DNA from 3 places in the Peribacillus sp. NPDC097895 genome. Region 1 is predicted to be linked to each of the others. Evidence: riboswitches for the same ligand, from Rfam matches in the RefSeq annotation. Region 1 holds a riboswitch; each other region holds the start of a gene.
What was found. Region 1 has a riboswitch for glycine ahead of ACQKMH_RS25175 (amino acid permease). Riboswitches for the same ligand answer to the same signal wherever they lie in the genome.
Positions count from the first base shown of each region.

Region 2: linked by a shared signal. The riboswitch ahead of gcvT (glycine cleavage system aminomethyltransferase GcvT) and the one ahead of ACQKMH_RS25175 (amino acid permease) in region 1 are both predicted to bind glycine.
Region 3: linked by a shared signal. The riboswitch ahead of ACQKMH_RS02460 (MFS transporter) and the one ahead of ACQKMH_RS25175 (amino acid permease) in region 1 are both predicted to bind glycine.

Region 1 is NZ_JBNNSH010000008.1:112,299-115,586, reverse strand. It holds gene ACQKMH_RS25175 (amino acid permease) at 189-1,529, opposite strand; glycine riboswitch at 1,738-1,816, opposite strand; gene ACQKMH_RS25170 (amino acid permease) at 2,342-3,288, shown strand, end outside.
Region 2 is NZ_JBNNSH010000001.1:973,937-977,224, reverse strand. It holds gene gcvPA (aminomethyl-transferring glycine dehydrogenase subunit GcvPA) at 1-937, opposite strand, end outside; gene gcvT (glycine cleavage system aminomethyltransferase GcvT) at 955-2,061, opposite strand; glycine riboswitch at 2,193-2,276, opposite strand; glycine riboswitch at 2,280-2,367, opposite strand; gene ACQKMH_RS04645 (DEAD/DEAH box helicase) at 2,736-3,288, shown strand, end outside.
Region 3 is NZ_JBNNSH010000001.1:521,516-524,803, reverse strand. It holds gene ACQKMH_RS02465 (M20 family metallopeptidase) at 1-16, opposite strand, end outside; gene ACQKMH_RS02460 (MFS transporter) at 31-1,452, opposite strand; glycine riboswitch at 1,759-1,862, opposite strand; gene ACQKMH_RS02455 (DUF1444 domain-containing protein) at 2,232-3,038, opposite strand; gene ACQKMH_RS02450 (thioredoxin family protein) at 3,089-3,288, opposite strand, start outside.

The DNA of each region.
Region 1 (3,288 bases):
TCAGGATGTACCTTCTTTTCGAAGGAAGGGACCGATGATATATATTAGCTTACACTATTTTGATTTAAAATTTAATGTGGTTGCTTGATATATTTTAACAACAGTGCGGACTACTCATATTGAAACGGTCTTATGATGAAAATGATAAAGCCTTGAATCATATTGAGTTCAAGGCTTTACTTCTGTTTCTATCTTTTTTTCTGATAGTTATATAGTATCACCAAGAGTAGGAACCAGATGGGTGTCAGGATTAGTGATAGTCTTGTAGCTTCAGCGAATAGCATAACGATTAGGATGAATAGGAATAATCCTAAAATGACGTAATTGATAAAGGGTGTAAAAGGTGCTTTGAACGATGATTCGGCTCTTAAGTCCGGTCGTGTTTTCGAATATTTGATATGGGAAATCAAAATGATGCTCCATACCCAAATGAAACAGATGGCACTGATGGTCGTCACAACGGTAAATGCCTGTTCCGGTATCAATTTGCTTAACAATGCCCCTATTGAGACAACGATCGTTGATGTCAGCAAGGCATTGCTTGGAACAGCCTGCTTATTTAATTTTGCAAGCTTAGCAGGGGCTTCGTCATTCTTGCTTAACGTATAAAGTATTCGGCTTGTTGAAAACAAACCGCTGTTGCATGCAGAAGCAGCAGATGTTAAAACAACGAAATTGATGACCCCTGCAGCGACAGGAATGCCGATTAATGCAAATACTTCAACAAATGGGCTGCTCGAGGCATCCAATTGTGTCCAAGGGTTAACGCAGAGAATGACGAATAGGGCACCTACATAAAAAAGTAAAATCCGGACGGGGATTTTATTGATGGCCGACGGAATGTTTTTTCTCGGGTTCGCCGTCTCTGCTGCGGAAACCCCGACCAATTCGACCCCTACAAAGGAGAAGACGACCAACTGTAAAGATAACAGGAATCCGGAAATGCCATTGGGGAACATACCCCCATGACTCCATAAGTTCGTTACGGAAACTGTTCCTGTATTTGTTTTGAAGCCGATGATCAATAAGATGATTCCTACTATGATCAAGGTGATGATCGTGATTACTTTAATGATGGCAAACCAGAATTCCAATTCGCCAAATAACTTAACGGTCAATAGGTTCAATCCTAACAGAACGACAAGGCATATTAGGGCCGGGACCCATTGAGGGATATCGAACCAGTATTGGATATAGACACCGACAGCGATGATATCGGCCATTGCGGTCATGATCCAACAGAACCAATAGGTCCACCCGGTGACGAACCCGGCCCATGGACCGATATATTCGGTTGCGAATTCAGTGAATGACGTATACCCTGCGTTGGATAAAAGCAATTCCCCTAAGGCTCTCATGACAAAAAACAAGGAAATCCCTATGATTAGATAGGTAAAGATGATGGATGGACCCGCCAATTGTATGGCTTTTCCTGAACCTAAAAATAAACCGGTACCAATGGTTCCTCCTATTGCAATCAGTTGTACATGACGATTCTTTAAATCTCTTTTTAATTCTTGTTTAGCCAATTCGTACGCCCCCATCTTTATAGTCTTGGTAGTGAATGATTTCAAACCTGCACGGTCTTGGAGAGAGGGACGTGATTTATCGCCCAGCTTGCTTTCCCAATGGTTTTTCACGAGTGTGTTATTTACGCACAAACACAAAGTGGACAATAAAAAAAAGAGATTGGATAGTACCAATCTCTTAAAGGGTTCAGAATAACAATTTATCATTCGTTACTCTTCTGTCCTTTTGCCTGAGATTGTGAATCCTTCGGCGCTGCATCTTGTACAGTCTCTCCAGAAGCTGCTCCTGCTATAGTGTTATCCATAGCATTCATCGCTTGCTTGTATGCGGTTGTGAAAATATCCGTCTGTGAAAGATATGAAAGGCTCTTTCACGCTTGAACATTCATTATGCTTATAAAATAATATTGGAATTCTATCATCTATTCTTCTATAGGTCAACAAATTATTTTGGTAGTTAACAGGCGTTAAAGTTTTTTTATTTTTTAACTGTCACTTGAAGGGAATCCAAGTAAATATGATTTTTTTCCACTCTTTTTGAATCATCACTATTATAAGATACTGATCATCACTTTTTTAAAATGATATTTTTAGATTGGAAGAATCGCCAAGATATATTTGGTAACTGTTTATTTGAAAAATACATTTGTATTTTTACAGAATATTTACTATTATAAGATAAGAAAATAAAATTAAAGTATTATTGATATTGTTTCGATAGAAAATTTCTAACCGCAATAATTAATAGAGAGTACAGTGGTTGGCAAGGATAGAAAAGCATGACGCTTATATTGCATCTGGGGGAGTTAATCATGTCAAACAAGGAATTAAAGCGAGGGCTGGAAGCTCGTCATATTCAAATGATAGCTTTGGGCGGAACCATCGGAGTCGGGTTATTCATGGGATCGGCGAGCACGATCAAATGGACCGGGCCCTCTGTAATGCTTGCGTATGCCATCGCAGGTATTTTTATTTTTTTCATCATGCGTTCTATGGGTGAGATGCTATATTTAGAACCGACTACAGGTTCTTTTGCAACCTTTGCGAGCAGCTATATACATCCTTTGGCAGGTTATATGACTGCTTGGAGCAATTGGTTTCAATGGGTAATCGTCGGAATGTCCGAAATTATCGCGGTTGGGTTGTATATGCAATATTGGTTCCCGGAGTTACCTGCTTGGATACCAGGTGTGGTCGCCATGATCATCTTGGGAGCGGCCAACCTCATTTCCGTTAAATCCTTCGGGGAATTTGAATTTTGGTTTGCGCTTATAAAAATAATAACGATCGTATTGATGATCATTGCCGGCCTTGGCCTTATCTTCTTTGGAATAGGGAGTGGTGGAGACGCAATTGGATTATCGAATCTTTGGGCAAACGGCGGCTTCTTCACGGGGGGCTGGACAGGATTCTTCTTCGCGCTTTCCCTTGTCGTGGCTTCCTATCAAGGCGTTGAGCTTATCGGCATCACTGCCGGAGAAGCGAAAGATCCAACGAAGACCGTAACAAAAGCGATCCAATCAATCATATGGCGCATTTTAATCTTTTATATTGGCGCCATATTCGTTATCGTGACAGTCTTCCCTTGGGATCAACTGGATGACTTAGGAAGTCCATTCGTTTCAACCTTTGCTAAAATAGGTATCACAGCAGCGGCAGGAATCATTAACTTTGTCGTTATCACAGCAGCCATGTCTGGATGTAACAGTGGGATTTTCAGTGCAGGTCGTATGCTTTACACATTAGCATTGAACGGCCA
Region 2 (3,288 bases), on a different contig from region 1:
GGAGCGTCAGCACAAATCCCCTTTTTCCATCTTCATCCACCGTTTGACCGACTAGACGGCCCGGCACTTTGCGAACAAGTTTATTCGTGACTGCAAAATATCCACAATGGGGGCCACCAAAAGCAGCTGGAATGCCGAATGGCTGGGCATCTCCCGTTACGATATCTGCGCCGAGTGAACCTGGTGGTGTCAAGGCTCCTAGTGCAAGCGGATTACTGGAAACGATAAACATGGACTTAACGCCATGAATGATTTCTTCCATTTCTTTCAATGGTTCGATGCGTCCAAAAAAGTTCGGATATTGCACAATCACTCCCGCAACGTCCTCATTGGCCAATTCCCTTAAAGCAGCCATATCCGTCACACCGTCTTTATAAGGAATTTCGATCACTTCCACGCGTTGGCCTTTTGCATAGGTCTTCACAACTTCCCTTGATTCAGGGTGTACTGCTCCTGAAATGAGGATCTTTTTACGGCGTGTATGGCCTGAAGCTAGCATGGCTGCTTCAGCTAGCGCCGTTCCTCCGTCATACATGGAGGAATTGGCTACATCCATTCCCGTCAATTCACAGATCATCGTTTGATATTCAAAGATGGCCTGAAGCTCCCCCTGTGAAATTTCAGGCTGATAGGGTGTATAAGCCGTATAAAATTCAGAACGTGATAGAACATGATCGACGATGACTGGTGCATAATGGTCATACACACCCGCGCCAAGGAATGATGCATAGTTTTTTAGATCCGCATTCTTGGCAGCAAGCTTCGATAATTCTTTCATTAGTCCAGGCTCTGATTTAGCTTGTTTGATGTCATATTCTCTTTGAAAGCGAACACTTTCAGGGATATCATTGAAAAGGTCTTCAACAGTAGGTACCCCTATCACTTCCAGCATTTCTTTTTTATCTTGCTCTGTCATGGGTAAATAACGATGTTTCATCTAATGACCATTCCCCTCTATTTACGTGGTTTTTTATAAAAAGGTGTTTGTATGATAACGGCTTTCAATCGTTTGGAACGGATTTCCACTTCGACTTCGGCATCCAATACCGAAAATTCTTTATCGATAAGTACCAATCCAACATTTTTCTTCAATGTTGGAGATTGGGTACCAGTGGTGACCTCGCCAATGACTTTGTCTCCGCTGTAAACCTTATAACCATGACGAGGAATGCCACGGTCAATCATTTCAATTCCTACAAGCTTGCGAGGAGCCCCGTTCTCCTTTTGCTCAGCAAGAACGGCTTTTCCGAAAAAGTCAGGTTCCTTATCCACTTTAACCGCAAAGCCAATCCCGGCCTCAATTGGGGTGATGTCCGCTGAAAGCTCCTGCCCATAAAGCGCCAGTTTTGCTTCAAAACGCAGGGTATCACGGGCACCTAAACCTATCGGCTGTATCCCTTCTTCCTTGCCAGCATCAAGAATTGCCTTCCAAAGATCCGGGCCATTTTCACTGCGGCTATATATCTCAAAACCATCTTCACCCGTATATCCAGTACGGGATACCATTGTGGAGATACCATTTATCATGACATTTTCCTTGAACTTGAAAAATCCAATTTCACTTAAGGCAGTATTTTCTGATAGTTTTTGCAATATCTTCTCTGCAGATGGTCCTTGAAGTGCTAGCTGTGTATAGTCACTAGATACATTCGTAATTTGGACATCTTCAGAAAGATTAGCTTGCAGCCAATTGAAATCTTTTTCTGTATTCGCTGCATTGACTACTAGCAAGTAATCATCCTCAGCCCTTTTATAAACGATGAGATCATCTACCGTGCCTCCGTTTTCATAACACATAGCCGTATATTGGGCACCACCCTGTTGCAGCTTTGATACATCATTGGTCATCATCTTCTGTAAAAAAGAAAGGCTTCCAGGACCCTTAACATCCACTTCCCCCATATGGGAAACATCGAATAAACCCGCTTTGGTACGTACGGCTTCATGTTCATCCTTGATACCCGAAAATTGGACAGGAAGTTCCCAGCCGCCAAAATCAATCGTTTTCCCTCCGCATTCACGATAAACCTCAAATAGTGGTGTTCTTTTTAAATTGGTCAAAAAATGACCCCCCTCGGATTTTTTATAATTAAATCGGCTTCAAAAAGCTTCTTGTCATACCCATCAGAAATCCTGAGTCATGATGTAAAAAAAGCACAAAAAAGGACAGAGAAAGCCCGTTTGAGCTTTTTCTCTGTCCTGAAACCTGAAAGTTTACCTATATAATAGGTTTTCCCCTTTGGTGGCCATCCCAATACGGGCGGCGCTCTCCAGAGTTGCGTCCAATAAGAGTTCTTTTGCCTGAGAGATTCACTGCTAAGTTTGCTCCTTCGGCGCTACATCCGTAGTCTCTCCCCTTATCTTCACCCGCATATAAAATGTCTACCAATGAAAGCAAGTGAACCACTCCCAACCATTAGTAAAGCATCGGAAGCATTTAAAGACCCCACACTCCAAAAACTTTCCGGAACCAATTGAATGATCTCCTTCAGTTATCATGGATAAAGCAGGAGCCTATTGCCCATACTAAGGGCACGTAAACTGAAAAATCGATATAAAATAATTCATTTTCAGCGTTTGGAAATTGGAATTTTCTAAATATACTTATATCCTACCCTAAGAAACTTATCTCTGCAATATCTTTTGGAGATAAATATTTTTCTTACTTTATATATGAAACGTTCGGATTTTGACCTTATATTAAGGAATTTATGATTTAAGAGGGAGTTATTTCTATGAAAATCAATATATCCTTCAATTCTGAATGGAATGACGAGTTTTTACAAAAGATCGAGAATGATGGTCCATGGGGAAATTGGGAGCTGTATAAGCTTGCTGTTCAAATGGAGGAAAATCTCATCATCCCTGATTTTGAAGGTTTACAGGCGCCCAAGCACCTTCCGCAATTAACCCCGCTTCCCCACCAATTGGAAGCAGCAAAACAAGTAGTGGAAAAGATGAATGGCAAGGCCATATTAGCCGATGAGGTAGGGCTCGGAAAAACAATCGAGGCTGGCTTGATCCTAAAAGAGTATATGATTAGAGGCCTTGTAAAAAAAGTATTGATTCTTGTACCGGCTTCCCTTGTGACACAATGGGCTTTTGAATTGAATACCAAGTTTCATATTCCAGCAGTCGTTCAGCGAAAAAGTTATGTTTGGGACTCCTGCGATGTGGTCATTTCATCCATAGATACAGCGAAACGCGCTCCACATCGTGATATCATTTTCAATCAGGAATATGACTTCATCATTATTGACGAAGCTCACAAACTTAAAAATAATAAGA
Region 3 (3,288 bases), on a different contig from region 1:
TTAATTGATTTTTCAAAATATTTTCCCCCTTTATTTCAATATAAGTTTTTGATCAGGAAGGCCTTTCGAAATGGAAGGCTTCGTTTCGCTCATTTTCCCCCTTGGAATGATGAATAATATGGAAAGTAGCGCAAGTACAGCAAAAATCACATTGGTCGTTAACCCCGCTGCTGCAGCTACCTCCAAATTTTCAATCGTACCATACACTGTGGCGGAGATAGCCACGCCAAATGATCCACCGAGTGAGCTAGCCATTTTATAGATTCCTGACGCCTCTCCGATCTTCTCTACGGGTGCATTGGAAACGGCTGTGTCAATAGATGGGGTTGCGTACATCCCAAGTCCGATTCCCAACAAAGTAAACCCGACAAACACGACGAAAGTGTAAATCGTTCCTGATAAAAATGTTAAGGACATCATGCCAACGCCAATCGCCGCTAATGCACAACCGATGATCATCGGTTTTCTTGCCCCGACGCGCTGCAATATTTTCTCCCCAACACGAATCATCGCTAATACACATACCAAGTATCCAAGGGATAACATTCCGGATTGAAAGGCATTGAACCCTCTCCCTACCTGTACATATGTATTGGCAACTACCAATGTTCCCGCTACTGCATTCAGCAAAAAGTTAGAAAGCGTGGCCCCTGTATAGTATTTGTTCTTAAATAAAGTTAGCTCAATAAACCCATCTGACTTGTTACCTACGATTTTGAAGAATACGAAAAAACCAATGACCAGGATGGCAATTAAACTTAACGTGATTGGACTTGTCCAACCAAAATCATCCCCACGCGTAATGACCAGGTTCAATGCAAGCATAACCATGACAAACACCAATAAACCAGCGATATCGAATTTAGTAGAGCTTGTTTTTTCCGCTCTGCTTTCTGGTGTATCCTTAATCAGGATCATCGCTAGTAAAGCAAAAATAATTGAAAATATGAAAATCCATCTCCAACCCATATATGTCGCAATCGATCCTCCTGCAAAAGAACAGATACCCGAACCTCCCCACGACCCGAAAGACCAGTAGCTTAAGGCACGCTGCCTATTCTCGCCTTCATAATACGATTTGATTAAAGCGATTGTAGACGGCATGATGCAGGCGGCTGAAATACCTTGGATGATTCGCCCGATGATCAGAAATCCGGCATCTTGCGTGAAGATAAGGCAAAGAGAGCCTACGATGCTTAATGATAAACCGATATATGTCATTTTCTTTCTTCCAACCTTATCTGCCAATCCGCCCGCTGCAACGACAAAAATCCCTGAAAATAAAGCTGTTAAACTGATGGCGACATTTAAAACACCTAATGAAATGCCCAGGTCTGATTGAACTACTGGGACAACATTTACCATCGTCTGGGCAAAAAGCCAAAATGTAAGAACACCAAATACAATTCCCATTATCATCTTATTGGTACCTTGATAGTTCGTTTCTATCATGACTCCCCCTTATTGTTAAACATCAGGCTTCCTTTTCACTTAATCGTTGCTCACTGTCTTAATAAAAGAACTAAATCATTTTACTCCTCCTTCATTAAATAATAAGCTTCGCTGCACACCTTCCTGTAAGAAGCCAAATAAAGCTGACCCCATTCTTTTTTTACACACAAAAAAAGGACAGAGAAGGGTTGCGTAAACTTACTGCTCCCCTTCTCTGTCCTTTTTACCTGAGAGTTTAACTCCATTTTATTTTCTGGAGATTTCCCCTTTGGTGGCGTCATGTTTCATACGCGCTCTCCAGAGTTGCGTCCAGTTGCGGTTCCATTTACCTGAGAGATTTGATCCAAGGGCTATTTTTGGAACTTGCTCCTTCGGTGGCTTCATACTTTGCACTCTCCCACAACGTTCATCCGCTGTATAATTTAAATATTCAGATTATTTAATTCATGAACCAATTCTGACTGAGACTCATACCAGTCCCTCTTCACCATTAGTAATAATCTTTATTTTCAAAATAATCTAACTATATTATCACCCATGCTAAGATAAATTTCAACACCATTAAACAGAACACTCCAAAGATATCCCTCTTGGAACTATGATTTCTTACGGCTGAAAATAAAAATTCCTTGCTGCTTTGTAAGCACGCTTCCTTTTCATTGAACATATGGACTGAAAAACTTCTCACTCTACTAAACTTGCACATGGTACACCATAAAAAAAGGACCACTGCCGCTGGAACTATTCCATCCTGACACGGTCCTATGTTTTTCAATGATTCATTGTTCACGCTTTTTGTTTTTACCCATAATGAATATGGGCTCCAACTCATTTTCTTCGTAAAGGAATGATAGAGCCGTTATCGGTACATGACCGCTCGCAAAGAAGCTCATGGCCATTTGTGCCAGAATATCATATCCCGTATCGTTCATCACATCTGCAATGATGATGACATCCTGATGCGGAATGGCCACCGCCATTGTTCCCTCCATCTTGTCTTTCATGTCCCGAAGCCAGGATTCGTTAAGAATTCGGCTAGCATCATATCCATCATTGGTGTTTAAAAAGTAAAATTTATTATCGGCGACGATATCCGACTTCATTTCAGTGGAAAGGGAACGGGCATTGAAAAGGGCAATTTCACGGATCCTGTCACCCTGCCAATTTTCCCGTTGAATCATCTTTTCATCAATCAGACGGTAGGTTTTCCCCAAATCGAGTGCATAAAGAACCCGGGTTTCAGCCGTATGCTCATCGAATAAAAAGGGATTTCCTTCTTCTGATTCCATTGGAAAGGAAGTCGAACGGATGACAGGGAAAATGGATTTCTCCTTGCCTTCCATGCTGTGTTCTCCCCCCATTACATTCAAGGCCTCTTCCACGTAATAGGCAACCTCATCGATGGCTTTTTCCTGCACGTTTTCATAGTTAGCAAGGACAGGTGGCAACTCGATGGTGATCCCCTTCCCGGTTTTCACATTTTCCACCCGTAACGTATCTTGCTTGCTATCGAATTTGAATGATCGGTTATCATCTTTTAAACGATCCTTCAAGATATTTTTCAGCTTCGTGCTGTCCATTTTCATGTTTGACCCTCCTCTTCATTGAAAAATCCCCAGCGAGAAGGGGAAATTGATTATAGTGATTGAATGAATTCCTCAATTTGTTCTTGTGTTTTGCGATCCTTGCTCACGAATCTGCCTAGCTCTTTGCCATTATCATAAGCAATGAAACTTGGTATACCGAATACATCATTAGCGGCACACACATCGATGAATTCATCACGATCTACATGAATGAATGTAAAATCCGGAAATTTCGTTTCAATCTCGGGCA